2 linked regions of the Aquitalea magnusonii genome follow. The protein of the gene in region 2 interacts with the protein of the main gene of each other region in a pairwise test. Links are inferred from orthologs where the notes say so. Each region holds a gene or a part of one and is shown on either strand. Other genes may lie near its edges. The genes, in order: uvrB and uvrA.

Region 1 (14,123 bases), 470 kb from region 2 along the record:
CCTACTCCAGCCGCAAACTGGGTTTTGACCGCGCCGATCAGATCACCATCGTGTTCTGCGGCTCCAAGAAAAGCCTGGCCAGCGGCGTGCCGATGGCCAAGGTACTGTTTGCCGGCCATCCCATCGGTTCCATCGTGTTGCCACTGATGCTGTTTCACCAGATTCAACTGATGACCTGCGCCGTGCTGGCCCAACGCTACCGCAAGCAGCAACTGGCAGCCGAGGCAGCCCAGACTGTATAAATACAAGGCCGGCAAGACAAAGCCCCGTCAGCATCACACTGACGGGGCTTCAAGCTGCTGACAACGTCGTTGGCTGCGCTGGCACAGCGCTCCGGCACCGCCAGCACTTTCGACTCGCGGATTGCTGCCGCAGCCTCCCATCGATTCCCCTTCCCCTTCCCCTTCCCCGCCATTGCCCTTGCCCTGCCAATTGAAGAAGGGTGCCTCGCTTTCCTTGCAGAAAGCGCGAGCGGGCTGGCAATAAATGCGGGTTACAGATCGCTGATGAACATCTTTTCCTTCAGCGCCTTCAATTCGTCGCGCAGGCGGGCGGCTTTTTCGAATTCCAGATTGCGCGCCGCTTCCATCATTTCCTTCTCCAGCCGCTTGATTTCCTTGGCCAGCGTCTTTTCGTCCATCATCGCCACTTTGGCTTCATCCACCAGCTTCTTGCGCTGGTCTTCCACGCTGTACACGCCGTCGATGATGTCCTTGATCTTCTTGTTGATGCCCTGTGGCACGATGCCATGCTCGGCATTGAAGGCCAGCTGCTTGGCGCGGCGGCGTTCGGTTTCGTCCATGGCACGACGCATGGAGTCGGTAATGCGGTCGGCGTACAGCAGTGCCTTGCCGTTAAGGTTACGCGCGGCACGGCCTATGGTCTGGATCAGCGAACGGTCCGAGCGCAGGAAGCCTTCCTTGTCGGCATCCAGAATCGCCACCAGGCTGACCTCCGGAATATCCAGCCCTTCCCGCAGCAGGTTGATGCCGATCAGCACGTCGAACATGCCCAGGCGCAGGTCGCGGATGATTTCCACTCGCTCCACGGTATCGATATCGCTGTGCAGGTAGCGCACCTTGATGCCGTGCTCGGTGTAGTAGTCGGCCAATTGCTCGGCCATGCGCTTGGTGAGCGTAGTGACCAGCACCCGCTCGCCCAGGTCCATGCGCAGGCGGATTTCCGACAGCAAATCGTCCACCTGGGTGGCCACCGGGCGGATTTCGATCACCGGGTCTACCAGGCCGGTAGGACGTACCACCTGCTCCACCACCTGACCGGCGTGTTCTTTCTCATACGCAGCCGGGGTGGCGGAAACAAAGATGGTTTGCGGCATCAGTTGTTCGAATTCGTGGAACTTCAATGGCCGGTTATCCACCGCGGACGGCAGGCGGAAACCGTAATCCACCAGATTGCTCTTGCGCGCAGCATCGCCCTTGTACATCGCGCCCACCTGCGGCACGGTGACATGGGATTCGTCGATGAACATCAGCGCGTTCTTGGGCAGGTAGTCAATCAAGGTGGGCGGCGCATCGCCCGGTGCGCGGCCGGAAAAATGGCGCGAGTAGTTTTCGATGCCCTTGCAAAAGCCCATCTCGTACAACATTTCCAGGTCAAAGCGGGTGCGCTGCTCAATGCGCTGTGCCTCCACCAGCTTGCCTTCCTTCTGATACCACTGGATGCGCTCGGCCAGCTCCAGCTTGATCTTTTCGCAAGCCTTGAGCACGGTGTCGCGCGGCGTCACATAGTGGCTGGACGGAAACACGGTGTAGCGGCCCACCCGCTGTTTGGTGACGCCTGTCAACGGATCGAACAGGGTAAGCGTTTCCACTTCATCGTCAAACAAGCTGACCCGCAAGGCGGTGTCGCTGCTTTCCGCCGGGAAGATGTCAATCACATCACCGCGCACGCGGAAGGTGCCGCGGCCGAAATCCACATCATTGCGGTCGTACTGCATGGTGGTGAGGCGGCTGATGATGCTGCGCTGTGGCGTGGTTTCGCCCTCTTTCAGGTGCAGGATCATCTGGTGGTAGTCGGATGGATCGCCAATACCGTAAATGGCCGACACCGTGGCCACGATGATGCAGTCCGGCCGCTCCAGAATGGATTTGGTGGCGGACAAGCGCATCTGCTCGATGTGTTCATTGATGCTGGAGTCTTTTTCAATGAACAGATCCCGGCTGGGAACATAGGCTTCCGGCTGGTAATAATCGTAATAGGAGACAAAATACTCAACCGCGTTTTCCGGGAAGAACTCGCGCATTTCGCTGTATAGCTGCGCCGCCAGCGTCTTGTTGTGCGCCATGATGATGGCGGGCCGGCCCGTACGGGCGATGACATTGGCCATGGTGAAGGTCTTGCCCGAACCGGTAACCCCCAGCAGGGTTTGATAGGACAGGCCATCCTCCAGCCCCTCAACCAGCTGGGCAATGGCAGTGGGCTGGTCGCCAGCAGGCGGGAATGGCTGATGCAGACGGAAAGGACTATCCGGGAAGGTAAGCAGCATGGTGTTTTCGCGCGGGTTCAAGTCCAACGATTTTACGCCGATAAGGTGTGGAACTCACTCCCGATTCGCAACAGAATTTATCTGAAAATTGCCTGCCGCAATGGCAAAACATTGTTTAAAATGTAAGCAACCCGATCACGAGCCGAGATGAAGAATCCTTGCACATCAACATGATGTAAGCATGTTTTCTGACAGGCTGTATCTCCACCGACAAGACACGGGAGTGTATCTCTTATGCTGAGAAAATTTGCCGCCCTGCTGGTTTCCGCCGCCCTGGCGATGCCGGCAGTGGCCGCGCCGCCTGGCGTCATGGTAGCCAGCCAGATGGCAGACCATGCCGTACCACGCCTGAATTCACATTCGGTACTGGTACTTAATGGCAATACCGGCGAGCCGCTGTACGAAAAAAACATCCACCAGCGCATGCCCATCGCCTCCATCACCAAGCTGATGACCGCCATGGTGCTGCTGGATTCGGGAGTATCACTGGATCAGGAAGTCACGGTTTCCGATGCCGAGATCGACCGGTTGAAAAACACCACCTCGCGCCTGGCCGTGGGCACCACGCTGCCGCGCAAGGAAATGCTGCTGCTGGCACTGATGTCCTCGGAAAACCGTGCCGCCGCCACGCTGGCCCGCACCGCCCTGCCCGGCGGCACTGCCGCCTTTGTCGAGCGCATGAACAAGAAGGCGCGCAGCCTGGGCATGAACGAAACCGTGTTCTACGACCCGACCGGTCTGGATCTGCGCAACACCTCCACCGCGCACGACCTGGCCCGCATGGTGAAAGCCGCGCACAACTACCCGTTGATCCGCACCTTCACCACCACGCCGGAGCACCAGATCGTCTCGGTTCGCAACCGTGTGCTGCAGTATCGCAACAGCAATGCATTGGTGCGCGAGGGTAACTGGGACATCAGCATCCAGAAAACCGGTTACATCCAGGAAGCCGGGCGCTGCATGGTGATGCAGACCACCGTGGGTTCGCAGCCGCTGATCATCGTGCTGCTGGCCGCTGGAGGCAATTCCGCCCGCGTTAATGATGCGCGCAGCATCAAAACCTGGCTGGAGGCGCATCCTGGCAACTGGCTGGCGGGCTGACCGCTTGCTGACAGAAACATCCGGGCCGGGTAACCGGCCTTTTTTCATCATGCCGAAGCAGACGGGTCTGCCGACCCGCAGCAGGAGTTGCTCTTGACCCTTACCATCCGCCCCGCCACCCGTGCCGATGCTGCACTGATTCTGGGTTTTATCCGCGAACTGGCCATTTACGAAAAAGCCGAACACGAGGTGGTGGCCAGCGTGGCTGACATCGAAAACTCCCTGTTCGGGCCGGATGCCACCGCCCATGGCCTGATTTGCCTGCAGGACGAGCAGCCGGTGGGCTATGCAGTATATTTCTTCAATTATTCCACCTGGCAGGGCAAGTACGGCCTGTATCTGGAAGACCTGTACATCACCCCGGCAGGACGTGGCAGTGGTGCCGGCAAAAAACTGTTGCGTCACCTGGCGCAACTGGCCGTTGCCCGCGGCTGTGGCCGCTTCGAATGGAGCGTGCTGGACTGGAACCAGCCAGCCATTGATTTCTATGAATCCTTTGGTGCTGCCGCCCAGTCCGAATGGGTGAAATACCGCCTGGCCGGCGATGCGCTGCTGCAGTTTGCCGAGCAGGCCTGAAGCAACCAGCTCCAGCAAAAAGCCCCGCATTACGCGGGGCTTCTTTACAGGGGCTCAACGCCGGGTCATGAAACGGACGTAATCGCCCTCTTCCACCTTGAGCCTGGCGCTTTGTACCTGGGCAATGGAGAAGTTGGGCTGGACCTGGGTAATGGTGATGGTGCCGGACAGTTCCTCTGGCACGCCCAGCTCACGCACACCGCCGCCACTGCGCACGATCTGGGCCGAACGCGGCTTGTACAGCAGCATCTGGTCGCCCACCTTCATGCCATCCAAACCACCGACATTGACAAATACCTGCCGGCCATCTTCCACTTTCACCACCTTGGCCGATAGCGGAATGCAGCTGACCACATCCACCAGTTGGCGGCTGGCCTGGTCGAGCAGCGCATCCACCACCTTGCCGTAATCGCCCTGCCAGAAGGCAGCGGTGGCAAAATCCACCGGCAACTGCGCCACCACCTTGCCCTGGGCAATGCGGCTGATGCGCTGGTCAGCCAGCACCGCGCCGGTCAGCGCATCGTACACCCATACTTCCAGGTCGAACTGGCGTGCCGAAGCGGCATATTTGAAAGCACCGCCAAACAGCCCGGCCAGCGGCCCGGTGTAGTAAGCACCCTGCTGGCTGGTATTGTTGGATTCATACATGGTATGGCGCAGACTCTTGCCCACCACGCCGGTGGACAACACCCGCCCGGCCACCACGAACTGCACATCTTCACGCCGCCCCAGTTCACGCACCGTTTCCCAGCCGGCCACCGGCTCATCCGCGGCCATATTGCTCAACACGGTAAGGTGTCCGGCATTGCGCACATCAAAGCGGTTTTGCTGGCGCAAACGGCGGGCCAGCTCTGCCGGCAGGCTGCTGGCCAGATTGCGCAGGTCGTTGGCTTCTGCCGGATTCACCACATAAAAATAAGTGGTCAGCAACTTGCGGCGCAGGCTACGGCCAGCCGGCATGCCGCAACTGGCATTTTGCGCCGGTTGCGGCGCGGCCCCTACCGGACCGGCGGCACTGGCTTGCGGGTCTATGCTCAGCCGCACGTGATACATGCCGTCGCTGCTGTACTCCTGCAGTATCTTGACCTTGCCCTGCAAGGATGGTGCGGACAGCACGCTGCTTTCACTCAGATTGCCGGAATCCAGCAACTGCAGCGATTGCAGCTCGGCACCATTGCTGATGGCGGCCTGCTGCAGGGCATCGCGGATGGCCATTTCGCGCGCCGCCGGGCTGCCGGCATCCATATCGGCCACCCCTTCGGCCACGATGGGGGCGGCATGCAAGGCGGCAGACAATGCAAAAGCCGCCACAAGGGCGGCTACCATGCGGGACAGAAGCCGTGTCGTCATCAGTGGGCTACGTAGTAATTGCTTTCATAACGGGTAGCACCGCAGTTGCCTTCGGCGCACTCCAGACCAGCCACGCCATTTTGCTGGGCGGCCTTCATTACACTACCCGTTTTTTCCAGCGCATTCTTGTATTGCTTGTAGAAATCCTGATCCAGGGTGATTTCCGCCACGGCCTCGCTGGTGCCATCCGGCAGCATATTGGTGGACACCAGACGCACGCCGCGCAGGTAGGCATCCACATAGGTGCGGAAACCGTCGCTGGTGGCCACCATATTGGCCACCGAGCTGTTACCCACCAGTTTCATGCCCTGCACCTGTTCGGCAATGGAGCGGAAGGCATCCAGCCGAGCGGCGCGCATGGACAGCAGCTTGCGCTGCGAGGGGGTCAGTGCCGAGGAATACGGTGCTGCGCCACTGCCGGTCGCCCGGATGACGATGGGCGCATTGGGATTGATTTCCTTCACCACCACACGGGGCGCTTCCGGCTCGATACCGGCACCGGCATAGCCCACGCCGGTAAACACGGTATTGCTGGCAGCAGGTTCGGGCGCAGTGCGCGGCGCTTCGGCAACAGGCTGACTGGCCGAGGCACAGGCAGTCAGACCCAGCAACAGGGATACGGCGGCCATACGGCAGGTGCGGATGTTCATGACGGTGACCATTTCTACTTGTTCTTGGGACAAAGGCAGGCGCACGCGGGCGCAGCGTCAGCATTATATCGACTGCACCTGGCTTTACTTTAGTTAATTTTTGTCAAGATGCCGCCGCTGTCTGTTGCACCCGCTGCCACTGACGGGCCGATGAAAACCCGGCAGCCAGCGCCGCCTTTTCCTTGGACAGCCCGGCAGCGCGCCACTGACGGGCCAGGGCGGCCCGCAGGGCCAGATGATAATCATGCACCGACACCCCGGCATGCTCGCGAAACAGCCGCGACAGATGGCGCACACTGACATGCACCTGATCGGCCAGGGCGGCCAGGCTCCAGTCCCGCTCCGGGCTGGCGGCTATCAGGTCCTGCACCTTGTGTACCGCGGGATGCAGGTGATTGCGATGCGCCAGCCACGGTGACAACTGCACATCCTGAGCCGAGCGGCGGAAATACACCACCATCTCGCGCGCCACATCGCGGGCAATGGCCGGGCTGGCCAACAGGCTGATCAGTTGCAGTGCCAGATCAATGCCGGCAGTAATGCCTGCGCTGGTCCAAAGCGGCCCATCCTGCACGAATACCCGGTTTTCCAGCACCCTTGCGCTACGGTCGCTCACTTGCAAGCGCTGGATCAGACTGTGATGGGTGGTACACTGCCGCCCGGCCAGCAAACCGGCGGCACCGGCCAGCAAGGCCGCCGAACAGACGGTGGCCAGCACATGGCGCTGCGGATCAAAACAACGGCCAAGCCAGGCGGCAATCTGCCGCGCCTCGGGCATGGCGTAGGCTTCAGCCGAGCAATCGGCACCGGGGATGATGATCAGGCTGTCATCCGGCAGTTGCTGCGGCAGCGCCTCCATGCCGCCTAGCGGCAAGCCCAGTGAGCAGCGGACGGCAGGTGCCACTGCCGCGTAATGCAGGCTAAAGTCCGCACCAAATTCGGTGGCAATACGAAACGCTTCGGCCGGGCCGGCGAAGTCCAGCAGCATGAAACGCGGCGGCAGGACAAACCAGACTTCACGCGCCATGGGCCACCACCCCGCGCCGCCAGCGTGCCAGCAGCATGCCGCCAAACACGTTCACCACCAGTCCGGCCAGCAACAGCACGCTGCCCGCGGCCTGCAACAGGCTCAGCCGTTCGCCCAGCAACAGCGCAGAGGTAAGCACCCCCACCACCGGCACCAGCAAGGAGAATGGGGCCACTTTATTGGCCGGATGGCGGCTGAGCAGGCGGCTCCACATGCCATACCCCAGCAAGGTGGCCATGAAGGCGAGATAGGCCACCGCCAGGAAAGAGCCGAGCGAGAAATGGCGCAAGGCGATTTCCATGCGCTGCGGCCCTTCCAGCCACCAGGACAAGGCCAGGTAGGGCAGCGGCGGCACCAGGCTGGACCACACCACCAGGTTAAGCGGCTCCACCTTGTGCCCGGCCTTGCCCATCAAGCGCACAATGATATTGGATGCCGCCCAGCAGAACGCCGCCGCCAGCGTCAGGCCAAAGCCAATGGCGGTCATGCTGCCGCCCTTGGCCAGTCCGATCAGCGCCAGCCCGGCACAGGCACACAGCAGGCCCAGGATTTGCGCCGCCTGCCAGCGCTCATGCAGCATCAGCCCGGCCAGGATCAGGGTAAAGAAAGCCTGCGACTGCAATACCACCGAGGCCAGTCCGGCCGGCATGCCCAGCTTGATGGCGGAGAACAAAAAGGCAAACTGCCCCACTCCCACAGTCAAGCCATACGCCGCCACCCAGCCCCAGGGCAGCGTGGGCCGGCGCACCAGCAACACCGCCGGAAAGGCCGCCAGCATGAAGCGCAAGGCCCCCAGCAACAAGGGCGGCACATCGGCTACGCCGTACTTGATCACCACGAAATTGACGCCCCAGATCAGCACGATGGCCAGCGCCTGCAATACATCCTTCAAGGGCATGAAACTTGCTCCGTAACAGCAGCAGGCCGCCATGGCCTGCCTGCCGGATAAATAGGTGGTCTACAGCCGCGCCAGCGCCTGCTCCACCGTGACGATGTCGGCAAAACGTCCGGCCAGCACCAGCTCGGTCTTTTCGCGGATTTCCTCCGCGCTGTACAGCTTGCCGCTGAGCGGATGGCGCATGGCAAACGTCATGGTGGCTTCACTGACAAAATCCACCGCAAAACCCAGATCGGACGCCACCCGAGTGGTGGTTTCGCAGCACTGCTCGGTGCGGATGCCCGACACCAGCAGCTTACCGATGCCACGCTGGGCCAGCCAGGGCTGCAGGCCGGAATCCAGCATGGCATTGTGCACGTGTTTGATGAAGATGGCATCCGGATTGGCCGGCAGCCAGGCCATGGGCCGCACAAAGCCACTGGCCGCGGCAAACGGGCCGTCGCCATCCTCGTGCAGCACATACACCACCGGGATGCCTGCCGCGCGCGCGCCGGCAATCAGCGCCAGCACGTGCTGGCGAAACGGCGGCAAGGCGGTTTCGTCCCAGTAGTCGCGCTGCAAAAAGGAATCCTGCACATCAATCACCAGCAGTGCTGCCTTGTCCATATCCATGCTCCCTGTGAAATAGGGACACAGTCTAAGGCGACACGGACTGAGGCAGAATGCCACCAGCAGACAAGACACTGCCAGATCGGGACATAAGCTCAGCTTACAGCAGCCCCGGCCAGGCATGGCGGATTTCATCCAGCAGCAAGCACAGCGCGGTGCCTCCCATCAGCAGACCCATCAGCAGATTGAACAGCAGCAAGGCCGGAGCGGCACTGAGCAGATGGCGCAGCCGCTCGCCCATCCAGGCCCACAGGCTGATACAGGGCAGATTGACCACGGCAAACACCAGCGCCAGCAACAAGGCGGCGCTCAGCCGGGTTTCCGCCGCGGCCGGCATGAACAGGATTGAGGCATTAAGCACCATCACCCAGGCCTTGGGGTTGACCCACTGGAACAGCGCCGCCGCCAGAAAGCTCATCGGCTTGCCGCCCTCCCCGCCCTGCGGTGCGGCAGAACGGGCAATTTTCCACGACAGCCACAGCAAATAGATACAGCCGGCCACCGCCAGCGGCAGCCGCGCCACCTGTATCCATTGCAAGGCCCAGGCCAGCAGGCTGGCGGTAATGAATACCTGGGCCGAACAACCCAGGCTGATGCCCAGCATGTGCGGCAGGGTGCGGCGAAAGCCGTAATTGACGCCGGAAGTGGCCAGCATCAGGTTGTTGGGACCAGGCGTGATGGACATCACACCCACATAGGACAGCAAGGCGGCTTCCAGCATGTGAGGGCTCCTCAGGGCAATGCATCGACCCGGTTGGTGATGCGTTTTCATCATGCTAAGGCCACAGCGCCAGATGGTGACAGCCGCAACAATTCACTATTGTCATGGTGACAGTTATACATTTACCGCAACTGTCACCACAGACTATGATGAGCACTGTCACTGTCGCCAGTTGCCGTGCTGCGGCATTGTTGATGCTTGCCTCAGCCCTGCCCGGAATACCTGCCTATGCCACCAGACATCCTGCCGCGCACCAGCGCCCCCAACGCCACCTTGTACCAGCAACTGGCCGAAGACCTGTCGCTGGCCATTGCCCGCGGCACCCTGCCGCCCGGTTCACGCCTGCCATCGGTACGGCGTACCTCGCAAAGCCGGCAACTGAGCCTGAACACCGTGGTGGCGGCTTACCGGGTGCTGGAAGACCGCGGGCTGATCGAGGCCAGGCCGCAGTCCGGCTACTATGTGCGGGCGCGCCTGCCCTCCCCCGCCCGCCCGGTGATGACTCAGAGCAGCGCCGCCAAGCCCACCGAAAGCAAGGTACTGGATTTGATCGGCGCAGTGCTGGATGCGCAGCAAACCCCCGGCTTCATCGACCTGGCACTGGCCTGCCCGCGCGGCAGCGACTTCTACCCCGGCAACAAGCTGGCCAGGCTGATGGGGCAGATATTGCGGCGTCAGCCCGGCATGGTCAGCACCTATGCCCTGCCGCCCGGCTCGGAGCGGCTGCGGGTGCAGATTGCCCGCCGCAGCATGGAGCTGGGCATGGCCTTGCAGGCGGAAAACATCATCCTCACCAATGGCTGCATGGAAGCACTGCAACTGGCACTGCGCGCCGTCACCAAGCCGGGCGATGCGGTGGGGCTGGAATCGCCCACCTATTTCAACCTGCTGCCGCTGTTTGCCAGCCTGGGCCTGAAGGCGGTGGAGATTCCCACCGACCCGCAACACGGCTTGTCGGTGGATGCGGTGGAGCTGTTACTGTCCGAAGGCCGCATCAGCGCGCTGGTGGCCATGCCCAACATTCATAATCCGCTGGGCTGCAGCATGCCGCTGGAAGCCAAAAAGCGGCTGGCGCGGCTGGTGAATCATTATCAGGTGCCGCTGATTGAGGACGGGCTGTATGCCGAGCTGCAGTTCAGCGACACCCAGGCCCCGGCGGCCAAGGCCTTTGACGAAGATGGCTGGATCATCTTCTGCACCAGCTACACCAAGACGCTGGCCCCGGATTTTCGCATCGGCTGGATGGAAGGCGGCCGCTTTGGCGCGGCCTTGCGCAAGCTGAAGTTTGCTTCTTCGGTGGCCCAGCCCATGGTGCTGTCCGAAACGCTGGGCGCGTTTCTGGAATCCGGTGGCTACGACCACCACCTGCGGGCGCTCAAGCGCCATTACGCCCAGCATGTGGAAAAAGTGCGTGGCCTGATTGCCCGTCACTTCCCGGCCGGCACCCGCGCCACCGACCCGGCCGGCGGCTTTCTGATCTGGCTGGAACTGCCGGAAGGCTGCGACAGCGTGGCGCTGTTTCATGCCGCCATTGCCGAAAACATCAGCATCATGCCAGGTCCGCTATATTCACCCGGCGGGCGCTACCGCAATGCCATGCGCCTGTCCTGCTGCTATCCGCTGGACGAGCGCTATGTCGCCGCCCTCACCCGCGTGGGCATGCTGGTGCAACAGCAACTGGCGCAGCAAGGCGGCTGATGTCGGCTTAGTGGCGTGGCCGCTGCCGGGTCTGGCTGGGCGTTTCGCCAAACAGGCGGCGATAGTCGTAGCTGAAATGGCTGGGACTGGCAAAACCCCAGTCTTCGGCCAGTTGCTGGATACTCTCCTGCCCGCTGACCGGTGAGCGCAGCAGGCGACGCACCTGATTAAGCCGGAGTGCGCGCAGGAAAGGCAGCGGACTCATGGCGGTGACTTCCTGAAAGCCGTTCTGCAGGGTACGGCGTGTCACATGCAGCTCACGGCACAAACCCTCCACGCTCAGCCAGTTCTGCGCCGGCTGCAAGGCGCGCTGGCGTGCCTGCTCCACCCATTGCCAGTGGCGCTGACTGCTGCCCTCACGCCGCAGCAATGGTTCTGCGGCAGACTGTGACAAGGCCAGCAGCAAGGCATCCACCGAACAATCCAGCAGTAATTGGCGGCCAATGCTGTCCGGGGTTTGCCGCGCCAGCGCCAGCAGTTCGGCAATCTGTCCGCACAAGGCCTGGTGCGTGTCTGGTGCCAGGCAGACCGCAGCCGTCTGCAGCCAGAGCGGCGGCAGCTCGCGGCCAAACAGCTCCAGATGGCGCTGCGCCAGCACCTGCTGCTCCAGCACGATGCCGTAAATGGTGAAGTCGTCCGGGGTGCGCAAGGTGAAGTCGGTGCCGCCCATGGCCACCAGCACCGCGGAAGGAGGCACGCTGCGGCCATGAAAGCGCAAGCGCTCACCACTGCCCGGTGCCGGAATGCCAAACCAGATGGCACCTTGCCACGGCTGGCATTGCTGGTAGGTTTCGCGGGCCGAGTATTCGCGGAACACCTGCAAGCGCCCCAGGCACAGCTCATCCAGCCGACCGGAAAAACGGCCACAGGAGATCTGCGCGTAATCCTGCTGCCAGCCACTGATGAAGGCGGCCTGATCGGCAGCATCATCGGCCAGGCGGGTGACAAACTGCAGTGATAAGCCATGTGCCAGCGGGTCCATCTGCGGCTCCGTGAAATCGTTGATCCTGCAGATGATTAGCAAGAAGCACACCAGCCCTGATGGCGCTTTTCTGCGCCAGCGCTATCGTAAATCGGCAAATTCCCCGCCTCGGTGCATCTGCGCCAGCCGCATGCCTCATCCCGGTGCCAAATCGGCACTGCAAGCATGCCATCGCGCACCACCAGCCATCATGGTCCGGGCATGACTCTTGCACGGTCACGACCAGGTACCGCGCAGAGCAGCGGCAGAGCGCGCAAGCGGTGATTCTTGTTTTCCGATTTCCGATAACGCCGCTTGCACCAGCCTGCCTAGCATACATCACAGACCCCGGATGCCATCGCACCGGGCAGGGAGAAGTGAGTCAAAAAAGAGGAAATGTCATGAGCAACAGCAATCACGGCCTGGCGCGCAAGCTGGGCGGCTGGCAACTATGGGGGATCGCCGTCGGGCTGGTGATCTCGGGAGAATATTTCGGCTGGAGCTATGGCTGGGCCCAGGCCGGCACGCTGGGCTTTCTGCTCAGCTCGGTGTTTGTCGCCATCATGTATACCGCCTTCATTTTCAGCTTTACCGAGCTGACCACCGCCATTCCGCATGCCGGCGGCCCGTTTGCCTATGCGCGCCGCGCCTTTGGCCCGGTGGGCGGTTTTGTCGCCGGCTTTGCCACCTTGTGCGAATTCGTGTTTGCCCCGCCGGCCATTGCGCTGGCCATTGGTGCTTATCTGAACGTGCAGTTTCCCGAGCTGAGCGCCAAGTGGATTGCCTGCGGTGCTTACATCGTGTTCATGGCGCTGAACATCGTCGGTGTCAGCGTGGCCGCCGCCTTCGAACTGGTCGTCACCCTGCTGGCCATTTTCGAATTGCTGCTGTTCATGGGCGTGGTGTCGCCGGGCTTTAGCTGGGACAACTTCACCCACCACGGCTGGGCCGGTGGCGACAGCTTCAGCCTGAGCGCCATCGGTGGCATGTTTGCCGCCATTCCGTTTGCCATCTGGTTCTTCCTGGCCATCGAAGGCGCTGCCATGGCCGCCGAGGAAGCCAAGGACCCCAGCCGCACCATTCCGCGCGCCTATGTAGCCGGCATCCTCACCCTGGTGGCGCTGGCCATGGGCGTGATGATCATGGCAGGCGGTGCCGGTGACTGGAGCAAGCTGGCCAACATCAACGACCCGCTGCCGCAGGCGATGAAGCTGATCGTGGGCAGCAACAGCGGCTGGCTGCACATGCTGGTATGGCTGGGCCTCTTGGGCCTGATTGCCAGCTTCCACGGCATCATCATGGGCTATTCGCGCCAGATTTTCGCGCTGGCCCGCGCTGGTTATCTGCCGCCGATGCTGGCGGTGATCCACCCGCGCTTCAAGACACCGCATCGCGCCATCATCGTGGGCGGGATGGTCGGCATTGCCGCCATCTTCAGTGACGACCTGATCCAGATTGCCGGTCAGCCGCTGACCGCCAACATCGTCACCCTGTCGGTATTCGGTGCCATCGTGATGTACATCGTGTCCATGCTGGCCCTGTTCAAACTGCGCCGCAGCGAACCCACCCTGACCCGTCCGTTCAGCGCACCAGCCTACCCGCTGCTGCCCGGCCTGGCACTGGCCTGCGCGGCGGTATGCCTGCTGGCCATGATCTGGTACAACCAGTTGCTGGCGCTGATTTTTGCCGGCAGCCTGGCCGTGGCCTATGCCTACTACCTGCTGACCCATCGCCAGCGTGCTGCTGCCGCCAGCGATCATCTGCTGGAAGGTGGCGACGCCACCACGCTGAAACCTGCTGTTGCCCGTAGCGAATAAGAGAGAGGCGGGGTGTGCCCGGCACACCCCGGTAAACCATGTCCTACGCCATTACCATCGGCCCGCGCCGTTACCGTTTCGACGATCTGAAAACCCTGCTGGCCCGCGCCACGCCCTTGCGTTCGGGCGACCAGTTGGCCGGGATTGCCGCCAGTAGCGCCGAAGAGCGGGTGGCGGCACAAATGTGTCTGGCCGACGTGCCACTCGCC
Region 2 (14,656 bases):
TACTGCCTCGCTGATTGGCCGCCGCCTGCCACGCTCCCGACTGCTGCTGGCCGGCTTTGCCATGATGATGGCGGCCATGCTGCTGTTGCTGCATAACCCGGCACTGGCGCGCTTTGCCACCGCAGCACTGCTGTTCAAGTTCAGCTGGACTTTCATCCTGCCCTTCATCCTGGCCACGCTGGCCGACATCGACCACAGCGGCAAGCTGATGAATGCCACCAATCTGGTGATCGGTGGCGGCCTGGCCATCGGCCCGGCGCTGGCCGGTCAACTGATCGCCGCCAATGGCGGCAGCCTGCATGTCTTGCTACTGCTGGCCACGGTGGTGGCCGCCCTGTCGCTGGCCCTGTTGCTGGCGCTGCAAACACCCCGCCCCACCCCTGCCCACGCCTGAAAACGAGGAGAAGCCATGACATCCGCGACCGCCTTTTACTTTGATGAGCTGTGCATGTGGCACAGCACCGGCCTGCATGCACTGACGCTGCCGGTGGGCGGCTGGGTGCAGCCGCCAGCCGCCGCCGGCCATGCCGAATCGCCGGAAACCAAGCGCCGGCTGAAAAACCTGCTGGATGTGGCCGGCATCAGCCGCCAGTTGCGGCAATGCACAGCCGCGCCGGCCAGCCGTGAAGACCTGCTGCGGGTACATGGCGCCGCCTATCTGGATGAATTCAAGCGCATCAGCGATGCCGGTGGTGGCGAACTCGGCCCGCAAGCCCCGGTCGGGCCGGGCAGCTATGACATTGCCTGCCTGTCTGCCGGCCTTGCCATCGCCGCCGTGGATGCGGTGTGGCGCGGCGAGGTGGCCAATGCCTATGTGCTGACCCGCCCGCCGGGCCACCACTGCCTGCCGGATGCCGCCATGGGCTTTTGCTTCCTGTCCAATATCGCCGTCGCCATCGAAGCGGCCAAGGCGCGCTACGGCATCGAACGGGTGGCAGTGCTGGACTGGGACGTACACCACGGCAACGGCACCCAGGCCATCTACTACCAGCGCCCGGACGTTCTCACCATGTCGATTCATCAGGATGGCTGCTTCCCGCCGGGCTACAACGGCAGTGAAGACCGCGGCACAGGGGCCGGGCTGGGAGCCAATATCAATATTCCGCTGTTACCGGGCAGCGGCCACGACGCCTATCTGTACGCCATGCAGCTCATGGTGCTGCCGGCACTGGCACGCTATCAGCCGCAGTTGATCATCGTCGCCTGCGGCTTTGACGCCAATGCGGTGGACCCGCTGGCACGCATGCTGGCCCACAGCGATACTTTCCGCCAGATGACCACCCTGCTGCGCAGGTTTGCCCAGCAACACTGCGCCGGCAAGCTGGTGCTGATGCACGAAGGGGGTTATGCCGAAGCCTATGTGCCGTTCTGTGGCCTCGCCACCATCGAAGCCCTGTCGGGCCTTAGCAGCGAAGTAGTCGACCCGCTGCTGGACTTCATTCGCCAGCAGCAGCCCTGCGCCGCCATGCAGCAATTGCAGCGCCAGTTGCTGGATGAGATGGCCAGCCTGCACGGACTATAAGCCCTACCACCGCAGCGTTGATCTAGCGCGCTGAAACGAACAAGGCCCCCCAATGGCGGGCCTTGTACTGGTTACGCAATAAGTCCTGGCATGACGACATCAGCAGCAAGCCGCCAGCAGCGCCGGGCTAAGCACACCTGGAGAGGAGGTCTCCGCGGTCCGCCACCCGGTTCGGTCATGGACTGAGCCATGCCGTAGCGAGGGCTTAGGCTTTGGAATGGATCATGCCGCGGCGCTGCTGATCGGCAAGCGATGTTTCCGGCGTAGACGGAGGCGGCAAGGCAGGGCTGCGATTCAGCGTGAAAGGCACTTTGGCATCCAGATAACGGGCAAAACGCATGGCGCTGGTGGCAAACACCGCATACACCAATGTTTCATCGTTGTCAGCGGCAATACCGCTGGGATAGCAGTGATCAGCGTGATCACAGCGCCATTGCAAGGGAAGGTCCTGTTCATGGGCATCCTCATAATGCGTGAACAAGGCGGTAATGCGCTGCCTGTTGGCATCAATTTCCAGGCTGGTCTTACTTGCATCAATAGGAATGAGCGGCAGATCAGCCTTACCACCGAAGGCGTGATTGAGCATTTCCTGACTCAGGTGAACCACCCGTTTGGCCTTGATGGCAAAAATCACCGGCAACTGGTGATTGGGCAGACAAGGCACCGTCGCCAGGCTGCGCTCGTCGCCCTTGCTATCACAGCGCTTGCTGCGTGTCGCCATTTGCTGCAAGAAACGACGGTAGTCACTTCCCGGTACCAGCTCGTAAATGGCCGGCTCTACCGCCAATAGTGCCTGCATGTGGTGGCTGGCCATATTGGCGCCCCCGCTAAGAAACTGCGCCGCATTTTCCAACTTGATGCCACCAGACTGATCTTGCTGATACAGAAACAGAATGGCTGGTGGCATATCCGGACTTAACCAGGCGGCCAGGGCGTCGGGTTTGTCCGGCATCACCACAGGCCCTTGACTATCTGTTTTACTGTAGCTGCGCCGGATGACATAGGAATCAGAGTGATAGCCCTGTAGCAGTTGGCCATCATCCAGCCTGACTCCGCCCTCGAGTGGCCGAACCGATTCCAGCTCTCCATCCTGGTTGAGCTTGGCATAAACAAATGGCAGTTCACCCACATCAATATTTACCACGCCTCCATTATCAAACAGCATTGAAATAAACGGAATTGCCTGATCAGTATCAGTATATTGGCCACTCCCGGCATGACGAAACGAACCCAGAAAGCCAGTCAAGTTGGCACTGGCACAGCCTACCAACATCGAGGCAATCACAACAATGGACACAAAGTCTTTCAATCTCACAAAACACTCCTTAAATATATTAAGTAATACAAATATGTATTTCGATAGAGAATATCGACTGCAATACGTTCCATTGGGTGCAATTTCCATACACAGACCAACACCACCCCAGTCATTTTCAAATGTCATCACATCTTGAATATCAGTCACAGCCACACTGATTTCTCAACAATATCGGCCACTAATATAGGACCTGACATTTAAATGACATACACCGCAGATACTGAACCAAAGTACAGTTAATAAGAAAAATACAATATAACTTATTGATAATTCAGCTCAGCAGACCAACAATTCATACCGCAGGGCAAGAAAATTCTCAGCAATGAGTCGCCTTGCTGTTTGATTAATAACCGATGGGATTTATCATGAACAAGATTGAAAGCAACAATAAAACATATATCGCCCTACAAAAGGGTTTTAATTTGCGCTGGCCAATTACCAGCGAAGATGGCGCGCAGCGTATTTATATCTGCAGCACACCGGAAGAAGTGCAAACCGCAGCCAATGAAGCCTTAAGCGAAGGCTTCCGCATTACGGTACGCAGCGGTGGCCATTGCTATGAAGGTTTTGTTTCCAACCGTCTGAATGCCACAGAAAAACTTGCCATCATTGACCTTGGTGAAATGAAAGGCATGGATCATGATGCCGCTGGCAAGGTCAAGTCACCTTATGACAAGGATGGTCACGGCTATCAGTTCCGTATTGCCACCGGCAATCAAAACTGGGATGGCTACATTTCACTCTACAGACAAGCAGGAAAAACCATTCCGGGTGGTTCTTGCTACTCGGTTGGTGTTGGTGGCCACGTCAGTGGCGGTGGTTATGGCCTGCTGTCCCGCCTGCATGGCCTGACGGTAGACTGGGTCAGCGGCGTGGATATCCTGGTCGCCGCCGCGGATGGTAAAAGCTTGCAATTCAAGCATGTACGGGCCGATAGTACCGATGAAACCGACCGCATGCTGTTTACGGCCTGCTGCGGTGCGGGTGGCGGCAACTTTGGCATCATCATCAATTATTACTACGCCAAACTGCCGGAAGCCCCGCAACAAGCATACTGGTATCCGCTGAAATATGACTGGAAATGGTTCCAGGCGCACCCGGAAAATTTCACCAAACTGCTGCAGGCTTATTGGCAATGGTTTCATGACAATGATGCCAATTCCAATAATCCGGACCCGGCAATTGGCAATGGGGGCTTGTTTACCCTGTTCAAGCTCAATCACATCAATAGTGACGACAATATTGTCCTGGCCATCCAGTACACCGGTATAGATGGTTTGGTTGGCGGTGAGCGCGACAAGCCACTGAATGACTTCATCCAGAAGATGAATGATGCAGCAGGCAAACCCGGTGTGGTTCATGATGCCTTCCTGCTTCCCAATATCAACCCCTTGGGACGCCGGGATGCCGGCATGACACTCAGCCAGGCAGACCCGCTGATGGCGATGGACTGGATTTATGTCACCCAAAGCATCAATGGCTCGGGTAATAATCAGCGTGGCAAATATAAGTCTGAATATCAGATTGAAAACTTCAGCGATGAGGTATGCAAAGCGCTGTTTGAAAACCTGACCAACCTTAACGACACGGCAATGACGCAATCCCTGGTGCAGATTGACTCCTATGGCGGCAAGATCAATGCCAATGGCACTGGACATACTGCCGTTCCGCAACGTCAATCCATCCTCAAGGCACAATATCAGACCTACTGGACTGACCCGAAAGAGGACGACGTGCAAGTAGCCTGGATTCGCCGCATTTACAATGCCGTGCATGCCTCGACGGGTAATCGCCCGCTACTGCCGGCATACCAGGGCTGCTATATCAATTATCCCGATGTGGATATGAAATATGTCAACGATGGCTCAACCCAGGTTGATCCGAATTGGCTGCATCTTTACTACCAGGATGAGGCATTGATTGACCGGCTGATTGCGCTGAAAAACAAGGTTGACCCGCACAATCTGTTCCGTCATGAAATGTCCATTCCATTGCAACGCCCTACCCGCTAACGGACATGGTTTTGCCATCTGAAACAGGCTGAGCCTGTTCAACGCAGGCCCGCAATTTTGCGGGCCTTTTGCTTGGCAGGAAGGCCAGGAGCAAGCTGCGCAGAGGCCACGTCCGGCCGGTGCCGCACGGCAGTCGACCCATGGCTGGAACGAAAAAGGCCCGCCATTGGCGGGCCTTGTTACGTCACCGGTTCAAACCCGGTGTGGCAGCTTTACTGCTGTTGTCCGGCGGGCTGCGGCATGCTGCTGTCTTGCTCCGGTGCTGCATCAGGCAGATTGCCTTGTGGTGCCGAAGCCTCTGGCTGCTCTGACTGTGTCTGCGGCGCGGGAGAGGCGGCAAATACCAGATTGATCAATCCCAGACTGGCCGGAGGCAGGGAAAGCATGGCAACAACAAGCAATTTCTTTTGCATGAGCTTCTTTCAATGTGGTTGGAAGACAAGCCTGTTTTTGCAAACACCATGCCAGCCACACATTGTCATTTAAAAACAATGCTTTGCATTGAAAAGCACCCACCCAGACCATGCCAGTTGTCGGCAGTGAGCGACAAGCATGGCAAGAAATTACCCAAGTTATTGAAATGGCAGCACTTTTTGAGTCGCCAATTGACGACACTCAGGCATCACCTCACCCAGTTTCCTGATTTGACAGCATTTTTCAGCACGGCAGGCATGAAAAAACCCGCCGTAGCGGGTTGGTGGCCAATGCGGTAGCACGCAGCCGGTCAGGCCGGTTTGCTGGCCAGCTTGAGCTTGCCTGCCAGCCAGGTATGGTCGTAGCTGACGATCTCGAACGGGTTGCCGAACGGATCGACAAAGCTGATGGAACAGAAAAACTGGTGATCCACCACCGAGTCGCGCGCCACCGTCTGGCCCGCGCGGTCGATCACCCGCTCGCCGGCCAACTGGTCTATCCATTCCAGAAAATCCTGGCCGCTGACCAGAAAGGCTACCGAGCCCGGCTCACATACCGGCTTGTCTTCCTGCGAAATGGCCAGACGCACCGAACCATTGCTGTTCATCAGCATCACGACGCCGTGCGGCCCGCTCTGCATGTGCTTGTAGCGGGTGTCCGGTGCCAGGTTCAGTACACGCTGGTACCAGCCCTGCGCCTTTGCCAGATCGGTGACACGGATATGGATATGGTCAATCTTGCCAAGCGATAGCATTGCATCCTCATCGGGTGTGGGTGACGCGCCAGCAAGCGACGCGTGCTCATTCTACGGTGTTTGCCGCCGTCGGCAACGATATGGCAATGTGGCCGGCGGCGGCTTGGTACTGCGCAGCGCGTGCCGCGCTCAGGTGCGCGGTTGCAGCAGCGGCTTGAGATAACGCCCGGTATGGCTGAGCGGATTATCCGCCACCTGTTCCGGTGTGCCGGTGGCAATGATCTGGCCACCACCCGCGCCGCCTTCCGGGCCAAGGTCGATCAGCCAGTCGGCGGTTTTGATCACGTCCAGATTGTGCTCGATCACCACCACGGTATTGCCGTTTTCACGCAGGCGATGCAATACCTGCAGCAACAGGTCGATATCGTGGAAGTGCAGGCCGGTGGTGGGTTCATCCAGAATATACAAAGTGCGGCCGGTGTCACGCTTGGACAGTTCCAGCCCCAGCTTCACCCGTTGCGCTTCGCCACCGGACAGCGTGGTGGCGCTCTGCCCCAGGCGGATATAACCCAGGCCCACGTCCATCAGTGTTTTCAGCTTGCGGGCCACTGCCGGCACCACGCTGAAGAACTCCAGCGCCTGCTCCACTGTCATGTCCAGCACTTCGTAAACGTTCTTGCCCTTGTACTGCACTTCCAGTGTTTCACGGTTGTAGCGCTTGCCGTGGCACACGTCGCACGGCACGTAGATGTCCGGCAAAAAGTGCATTTCCACCTTGATCACCCCGTCGCCCTGGCAGGCTTCGCAACGCCCGCCCTTGACGTTGAAGCTGAACCGGCCCGGCCCGTAGCCGCGCTCACGCGACAGCGGCACCCCGGCAAACAGTTCACGGATAGGGGTGAACAGGCCGGTATAGGTGGCCGGGTTGGAACGCGGGGTGCGGCCGATCGGGCTCTGGTCGACGTTGATCACCTTGTCCAGCAGCTCCAGCCCTTCGATGCTGTCGTAAGGTGCCGGTTCTTCGCTGGCGCCGTTCAGGTCGCGTGCGGCAATCTTGTACAGGGTGTCGTTGATCAAGGTGGACTTGCCGGAACCGGACACGCCGGTAATGCAGGCCAGCATGCCCAGCGGCAGCTCCAGCGAAACGTTCTTCAGGTTATTGCCGGTAGCACCATGCAGCTTCAGCACCCGTTCCGGGTTGACTGCGCGGCGCTCGCCCGGCCAGTTGATGCGGCGGCGGCCGGACAGGAAGGCACCGGTCACCGAATTTTCATTGGCTGCCACATCAGCCGGCGTGCCGGCCACCAGCACTTCGCCGCCGTGTTCGCCAGCGCCGGGGCCCATGTCTACCAGGTAATCGGCGGCGCGGATGGCGTCTTCGTCGTGCTCCACCACAATCACGCTGTTGCCGATGTCGCGCAGGCGCATCAGTGTGGCCAGCAGGCGGTCGTTATCGCGCTGGTGCAGGCCGATGGATGGCTCATCCAGCACATACATCACCCCGGTCAGGCCGGAGCCGATCTGGCTGGCGAGGCGGATACGCTGTGCCTCGCCACCGGACAGGGTATCGGCGGAACGTGACAGATTGAGGTAGTCCAGACCGACATTATTCAGGAAGGACACCCGCTCGCTGATTTCCTTGACGATCTTCTCCGCCACCGCCTGCTTCTGACCGCTGAATTCCAGCTGGGCAAAGAAGGCCGCAGTTTCTTTCAGCGGCAGTTGATTCAGTTCGTGCAGGGTGCGGCCACCGATGAACACATGGCGCGCCTCCAGCCGCAGGCGCGAGCCCTGGCAGTGCGGGCAGGGCTGGTTGTTCTGGTACTTGGCTAGTTCCTCGCGCACCGCGCTGGAGTCGGTTTCGCGGTAGCGACGTTCCAGGTTGGGGATGATGCCCTCGAACGGATGGGCGCGGGTAAAGCGGGTGCCCTTCTCCGACATGTAGACAAATTCGATGCTGTCGCGCCCGGAACCGTGCAGCACCACATGGCGCACTTTTTCCGGCAAGTCTTCAAAGGCCAGCTCGGTAGGCGAAAAGCCGTAATGCTCGCCCAGCGCCAGCAGCATCTGGAAGTAAAACTGGTTGCGCTTGTCCCAGCCCTTGATGGCACCGGCGGCAAGGGTCAGCTCCGGGTGGGCCACCACGCGCTTGGGGTCGAAGAAGGTGATTTCGCCCAGGCCGTCACACTTGGGGCAGGCACCCATGGGGTTGTTGAAGGAGAACAGGCGCGGTTCCAGCTCCGGCAGGCTGTAGCTGCATACCGGGCAGGCAAACTTGGCCGAAAACCAGTGTTCCTGGCCGCTATCCATCTCCACCGCAATGGCGCGGCCTTCGGCATGGCGCAAGGCGGTTTCAAAGCTTTCCGCCAGCCGCTGCTTCATGTCCTCGCGCACTTTCAGGCGGTCGATCACCACCTCGATGGTGTGCTTCTTGTTCTTGTCCAGCTTGGGCAGGCTGTCGATTTCGTAGACTTCGCCATCCACCCGCACACGGATGAAGCCCTGGGCGCGCAGGTCGTCGAACAGGTCGAGGTTTTCACCCTTGCGACCGACAATCACCGGGGCCAGGATCATCACCCGGGTTTCTTCCGGCAGCGCCAGTACATGGTCCACCATCTGGCTGACCGTTTGCGATGCCAGCGGCACGCCGTGTTCCGGGCAGTGCGGCTCGCCCACACGGGCAAACAAGAGGCGCAGGTAGTCGTGGATTTCCGTGACAGTACCCACGGTGGAGCGCGGGTTGTGGCTGGTAGCTTTTTGTTCGATGGAAATGGCTGGCGACAGGCCTTCGATCAGGTCGACATCCGGCTTTTCCATCAATTGCAGGAACTGCCGCGCATAGGCCGACAGGCTCTCTACATAGCGGCGCTGGCCCTCGGCATACAGGGTGTCAAAAGCCAGAGAGGACTTGCCGGAACCGGACAGGCCGGTGATGACGATCAACTGGTTGCGCGGCAAATCCAGATTGACGTTTTTCAGATTGTGCGTCCGAGCGCCACGAATGCGGATGGTGTCCATGTGTGAGAGCGTTACTCAGTCGGTCGGGGAACCTGATAATATACCCGACTTGGCTACCGCCGCTCCACCAAAGTATGCGCTGCAGCAAAAAAGGCAGCGCAGGACAATGGCCTGCAAGGTAAACCGCTGGCCATCGGCGGCGTTGATAGCCTGACTCCTGAATCGATAACGACAACACACATGAATTCGCTTGAACTGCGCGCCAGCCTCGGGCTGGCTGGTATTTACGCCCTGCGCATGCTGGGCATGTTCCTGATCCTGCCGGTGTTTGCCATCTACGCGCAAACCCTGCGCGGAGCCGACAACCACACCCTGATTGGCCTGGCACTGGGCAGCTACGGCCTCACCCAGGCCCTGCTGCAACTGCCGCTGGGCATGCTGTCTGACCGCATCGGCCGCAAGAAGGTGATTTACGGCGGACTGCTGCTGTTTGCCATCGGCAGCTTCGTGGCTGCCGGTGCGCACGACATTGTCACCCTCACCATCGGCCGCGTGATCCAGGGTTCCGGTGCCATCTCCGCCGCCATCACCGCCCTCTTGGCCGACCTCACCCGCGAAGAGAACCGCACCCGCGCCATGGCGATGATAGGCATGAGCATCGGTACCACCTTTGCCGTCAGCCTGGTGCTGGGGCCGGTACTGGCGCAGTACATCGGCGTCAACGGCATTTTCGCGCTCACTGGCGCGCTGTCGCTGGCCGCGCTGGTGGGCGTGTGGCTGATCATCCCCGACCCGGCCATCTCGCGCTTTCACTCGGATACCGAAGCCAATACCAAACGCCTGCCGGCGGTACTGAAAAACCCGCAACTGCTGCGGCTGAACTACGGCATTTTCGCATTGCATGCCGCGCAAATGGCCATGTTCGTCACCATTCCGTTTGCCCTGATCAAGACCGCAGGCCTGGACAAGGCCCACCACTGGGAGGTGTACCTGCCGGTTACCGTCATCGGCTTCCTGCTGATGGTGCCTGCCATCATCTATGGCGAGAAAAAAGCCCGGCTCAAACAGGTATTCATCGGTGCCATCGCCATCATGACTGCCGCCCAGCTGGGCATGGCACTGGCGCTGGACAGCTTCTGGCAGATCGTGATGTGGCTGGGCCTGTATTTCATCGCCTTCAACATTCTGGAAGCCACCCTGCCCTCGCTGATTTCAAAAATTGCCCCGGCCGATGCCAAAGGGACGGCCATCGGTGTGTATAATACGGCCCAGTCTTTTGGCTTGTTCATGGGGGCCGCCGCCGGCGGCTGGCTGTACACCCATTACGGCCCGGCCGGTGTGTTCGGCTTTACCAGCCTGCTGATGGCCAGTTGGCTGCTGGCATCCTTCAGCATGCAGGCACCACAGGCAGTGCGCTCGGTGATGTTCCACATCGGCGAGGACTGGCAAGGCAACCCGCAACAGCTATCACAGCAGCTGTCCGCCCTCGCCGGCGTCAGCGAAGCGGTGGTGGTGATGGAAGACCGGGTAGCCTACCTCAAGGTTTCCCAGCAAGGCTGGGACGAAAACAGCGTGAAACAACTGGTTGAAGCCACTTATTCCTGACGGTGCGGCCATTGCCAGGACGCACCTCACCCTGCAATCATGCGTCGGCCAATACCGGCGCAGCATTATCGAATCGAATCGGAGATCCACATGAACAGCATCACTTTTGACGGACGCCTGGCGGCAGACGCCGAACTGCGCTACACCCCGAGCGGCGAACCGGTGCTGAGCTTCCGCGTGGCCAGCGACATCGGCTTTGGCGAGCGCAAGACCACCAACTGGTTCAGCTGCCAGGTATGGGGCAAGCGCGGCGAATCGCTGAAAAACTTCCTGAGCAAGGGCCAGCAAGTGACCGTGTACGGCCAGCTCACCCTGCGCGAATGGCAGAACAAGGAAGGCCAGAAACAACTGTCGCCGGATGTGCGCGTGAACGAACTGAGCCTGCAAGGCGGCAAGCGCGAAGGCGGCTCGTCCATGGACGACAACTACGCCTACGGCGAACCGGCTGCCCAGTCCCGTCCGGCCGCCACACCGGCCGCGCCGCGTCGCATGGAAGCCAAACCGGCACCGAAGCTGGACGATATGGACGACGACATCCCGTTCTGACAGCGACTTCCTTACTGTTTTGTTGATAAAAAGCCCATGTTCCTAGCGGACATGGGCTTTTTGTTATTTGGATTAGCCACACCACACTTTGATAGCGGTATCGAGCGGGCGAGCCTGCCTGGCTTTGACCTCTTGGCTGACGGCATCGGTGATGGAGGAGATCCGGCTGGGTGAGACTGCGGTGCCATCCCTCTTTTCCGGATGGGCCTGGATTTCCCGAACAGTCGTATTCCGGGCATACAGCGAGATGACTTTGCCGTCGAAGCCGCTCCAGCGGGTCTGGTGCTTGGGGATGCGTTGCGGCGCAAAGATAGCCTGGCGGTCGCGTGCTACCGCGACAGGCAATTCGCCGAACGCGCCCTTGCTGGCGCACCCAGCCCCAGTTGCGGCTGGATTGCTCGGCCGCCACCAGGCCCTTTTCCAGCAAGGCAACTTTCAGGCCGCGCCGGGCCAGATGCAGGGCTGCACTCACCCCGACCACACCGATGATGACTACATCGGCACTGGCGGGGCGCGGGTCGTTTGCTTCCACCCGGTTGCAGGCTTAGCGCAGCATGGCTGCAAAGGCTTGTGACTTCATGTTGTTTGCCCCCTGGATTCGGCGCTAAGGCGTCCGGCCTGCATGTGGACGGCACGATCGCACAGGTGATCGATCACATCGCCATCATGGCTGACCAGTAGCATGGACAAGTTTTGTTGCTGTTTCAGCCTGGTCAGCAGGTTGAGGATTTCCGCCTGTACCGACATATCCAGCGCCGAGGTGGGTTCATCCAGCAGCAACAGCCGCGGCTGCAGCAGCAAGGCACGCACGATGGCAATGCGCTGGCGCTGGCCGCCGGAAATCTGGTGCGGATAGCGCGTGGCGATGTCCGGCTCCAGCCCCACGTCCTGCAAGGCGGCATCCACGCGTGCCGCGATGTCCCGCTCGCCCTGCAACTGCAATGGCTCGCTCAGGGTACGCCGCAAGCGATGGCGCGGGTGCAAGGAGGCGTAAGGGTCCTGGAATACCATCTGCACATCGCGCCGCAACTGGCCGGCAAAAGGCTGCCCCGGCCGCAGCGCGGTGCCGAATATGGACATGGTGCCATGCCAGTGCGGATTGAGCCCGGCCAATGCCCACAGCAGGGATGACTTGCCGCAGCCGGAAGCGCCGATCAGGCCGAAACACTCGCCCTGCCGGACCTCCAGATCAACATCATGCACCACCTGCCGGCTGTTTCTGCCTGCCTGGTGGCTGACGCCAAACCCCTGTAAACGGATGATGGTTTGCTGTGTCATGCCAGCGTCTCCAGCCATTGCCGGTCAAATACCGGCAGCACCGTGCCGTGACTGTGCTTGCCGGGGCGGCAGGCCCACAGCGTACGGGTATAGGGGTGGGTAGCCTGCGGTAAATCCGCGGCTGCCAGCTGGTCCACCAGTCGTCCCTGATACATCACCAGCGCGCGCTGGCAATGCTGCGCCACCAGCGGCAGGTCATGGCTGATCAGCAACAGGCCACTGCCCTGCTCAGCCACCAGTCGCAACATCAGCGCCAGCATCTGCTCGCGCAGGGCGGCATCCAGTGCCGAGGTGGGTTCGTCGGCAATCAGCAAGGCCGGTTCGGTGATCAGGGCCATGGCCAGCATCACCCGCTGCCCCATGCCGCCGGATAGCTGATGCGGCAAGGCATGTTGCAAGCGGGCCGGGTCGGGCAGGCCAACCGCATCCAGCATGTGCAGCACCTTGTCGCGCCGTTCGCGCGGGGACAGGCGGGTATGCAGCAACAAGGGTTCTTCCAGCTGCGTACCAATGCGCAAACCGGGGTTCAGTGCGTATTTGGGGTCTTGCAGCACCATGGCAATCTGCCGGCCCCGCAGGCTGCGCCATTGTTTTTCACCCAGCGACAGCACATCCTGCCCGGCAAAGGACAAGCGCTGTGCCTGCAACTGGCAGGACGGGGACAGCAAGCCCATCAGTGCGCGCGCAGTCAGTGACTTGCCGGAGCCAGACTCCCCCACCAGCGCCACGCACTCCTTGCCCATGGTAAAGGAAATGCCTTTTACCAACTGGCGTTGCGGCTGCTGGCGCAAGGAAATGGTCAGCGCCTCTACATCCAGCAAGCAAGGCGTTTGTTGATCAGGCTGCATGGCGCGGGTCCATTCTGTCACGCAGGCCATCGCCCAGCAGATTGAAGGCCAGGCTGGTGAGCAAGATGGCACCACCCGGTGCCGCCGCCACCCACCACTGGTCAAAAATCACCTTGCTGCCTTCGGCCACCATCGCGCCCCATTCGGCCATCGGCGGTTTCACCCCCATGCCGAGAAAGCCCAGCCCGGCTGCAGCCAGAATGATGCCCCCCAGGTTCAGTGCAGTGCGCACGATGGCACCGGGCAGACATAGCGGCAGGATATGCCCCACCATCAGCCGCCAGCCCTTGATGCCCTGCATGTGGGCGGCAGCCAGGTAGTCGCTGCGGCGTAGGCTGAGGGTTTCGGCACGCGCCTGCCGGGCGAAACCGGGCCAGCTGGTCAGCGACAGCGCCAGCGCACCATTGAGCAGGCCCGGCCCCAGGATGGCGACAAAGGCCAGCGCAATCACCAGGCTGGGCAAGGCCAGAAAGGCGTCGGTCAACCGCATCAGCAGCACCTCCAGCCAGCCGCCACGATAGCCGGCAGTAATGCCCACCAGCAGGCCTAGCGGCACGGTAAGCAGCAGGATGAGCGCCACCAGCAGCAAGGTGGGCCGGGTGCCGAACAGCACCCGCGACAACAGGTCGCGGCCGAAGCCGTCGGTTCCCAGCCAGTGGCTGGCCGACGGCGCTTGCAAGCGCTCGCTGATGTTTTGCAGGTTAGGGTCCCAGGGGGTCAGCCAGGGTGCCAGTACCGCCAGCGCGATGATGCCGCTGATGATGGCGCTGCCCAGCGTAAAAGCATTGGTTTTGGACAACATTGACATGATGATTTATCGCGATGAGGGGTGAGCGATGTCGGCCTGCCGACTGCGCGGGTCCAGCAGCAGGACCAGGCTGTCCGCCAGCATGTTCAGCAGCACGAAGCTGCTGCCTATCACCAGCGTGGCCCCCAGAATGGCGGCCACATCCGAGGCAAACAGCGCCGTGGTCAGATAGCGGCCTATGCCCGGCCAGGCAAACACGGTTTCGGTGAGGACCGCACCTTCCAGCAGGCTGCTGTAGGACAGGGCCAGCACCGTCACCAGGGTGCCGCTGACATTGGGCAGCACATGCCGCCACAGAATGCGCCAGCGCCCTGCTCCCTTGGCCCGCGCCAGCGTGACGTACTCCTTGCCGCACTCTTCCAGCAATGCCGCCCGCAACAAGCGCGTGATACCCGCCATGGAGAGCATGGCCAGCAGCAACACCGGCAGCCACAGGTGCGACACGGCATTGCGCAATATTTCGGCATCGCCACTGCGCCAGCTATCGAGCAGGATGAAGCCGCTGCGCTCATTCAGGCTGTACAGATAAGCATCATCCAGCTGGCCCGGCCCGCCTGCCCAATGCAAGCGCGCATAAAACAGCAGCAGGCCCAGCAGCCCCAGCCAGAACACCGGCACCGAATAGCCCAGCAAGGAAAAACAGCGCACCAGAT

Evidence for each region.
Region 1: the proteins of uvrA (region 2) and uvrB interact in binary tests that used the Escherichia coli proteins (3 or more experiments, as listed by UniProt). The link is inferred for Aquitalea magnusonii from one-to-one orthologs.

What each region holds. Positions count from the first base shown.
Region 1 is NZ_AP018823.1:973,710-987,832, reverse strand. The notes cover bases 1-2,893. They hold uvrB (excinuclease ABC subunit UvrB), read right to left. Parts: upstream 2,507-2,893; coding sequence 494-2,506; downstream 1-493. Other genes in these bases: DLM_RS04835 (serine hydrolase), read left to right, coding at 2,741-2,893; DLM_RS04845 (bile acid:sodium symporter family protein), read left to right, coding at 1-242. Outside these bases: more of DLM_RS04835, read left to right, coding at 2,894-3,607; DLM_RS04830 (GNAT family N-acetyltransferase), read left to right, coding at 3,701-4,183; DLM_RS04825 (flagellar assembly protein T N-terminal domain-containing protein), read right to left, coding at 4,238-5,533; DLM_RS04820 (LPP20 family lipoprotein), read right to left, coding at 5,533-6,183; DLM_RS04815 (GlxA family transcriptional regulator), read right to left, coding at 6,287-7,210; DLM_RS04810 (EamA family transporter), read right to left, coding at 7,200-8,108; DLM_RS04805 (isochorismatase family protein), read right to left, coding at 8,169-8,714; DLM_RS04800 (LysE family translocator), read right to left, coding at 8,818-9,438; DLM_RS04795 (PLP-dependent aminotransferase family protein), read left to right, coding at 9,667-11,136; DLM_RS04790 (helix-turn-helix domain-containing protein), read right to left, coding at 11,144-12,118; eat (ethanolamine permease), read left to right, coding at 12,499-13,914; DLM_RS04780 (ethanolamine ammonia-lyase subunit EutB), read left to right, coding at 13,953-14,123. UniProt on the Escherichia coli protein: The UvrABC repair system catalyzes the recognition and processing of DNA lesions. A damage recognition complex composed of 2 UvrA and 2 UvrB subunits scans DNA for abnormalities.
Region 2 is NZ_AP018823.1:1,448,073-1,462,728, reverse strand. Bases 5,950-9,375 are described here. They hold uvrA (excinuclease ABC subunit UvrA), read right to left. Parts: upstream 8,979-9,375; coding sequence 6,150-8,978; downstream 5,950-6,149. Other genes in these bases: DLM_RS07090 (MFS transporter), read left to right, coding at 9,159-9,375; DLM_RS07100 (VOC family protein), read right to left, coding at 5,950-6,020. Outside these bases: DLM_RS07125 (MFS transporter), read left to right, coding at 1-394; DLM_RS07120 (class II histone deacetylase), read left to right, coding at 410-1,522; DLM_RS07115 (hypothetical protein), read right to left, coding at 1,728-2,987; DLM_RS07110 (BBE domain-containing protein), read left to right, coding at 3,206-4,852; DLM_RS07105 (hypothetical protein), read right to left, coding at 5,065-5,265; DLM_RS22975 (hypothetical protein), read left to right, coding at 5,278-5,565; more of DLM_RS07100, read right to left, coding at 5,577-5,949; more of DLM_RS07090, read left to right, coding at 9,376-10,523; DLM_RS07085 (single-stranded DNA-binding protein), read left to right, coding at 10,614-11,069; DLM_RS07070 (ABC transporter ATP-binding protein), read right to left, coding at 11,646-12,347; DLM_RS07065 (ABC transporter ATP-binding protein), read right to left, coding at 12,344-13,195; DLM_RS23935 (ABC transporter permease), read right to left, coding at 13,185-14,003; DLM_RS07055 (ABC transporter permease), read right to left, coding at 14,010-14,656. UniProt on the Escherichia coli protein: The UvrABC repair system catalyzes the recognition and processing of DNA lesions. UvrA is an ATPase and a DNA-binding protein. A damage recognition complex composed of 2 UvrA and 2 UvrB subunits scans DNA for abnormalities.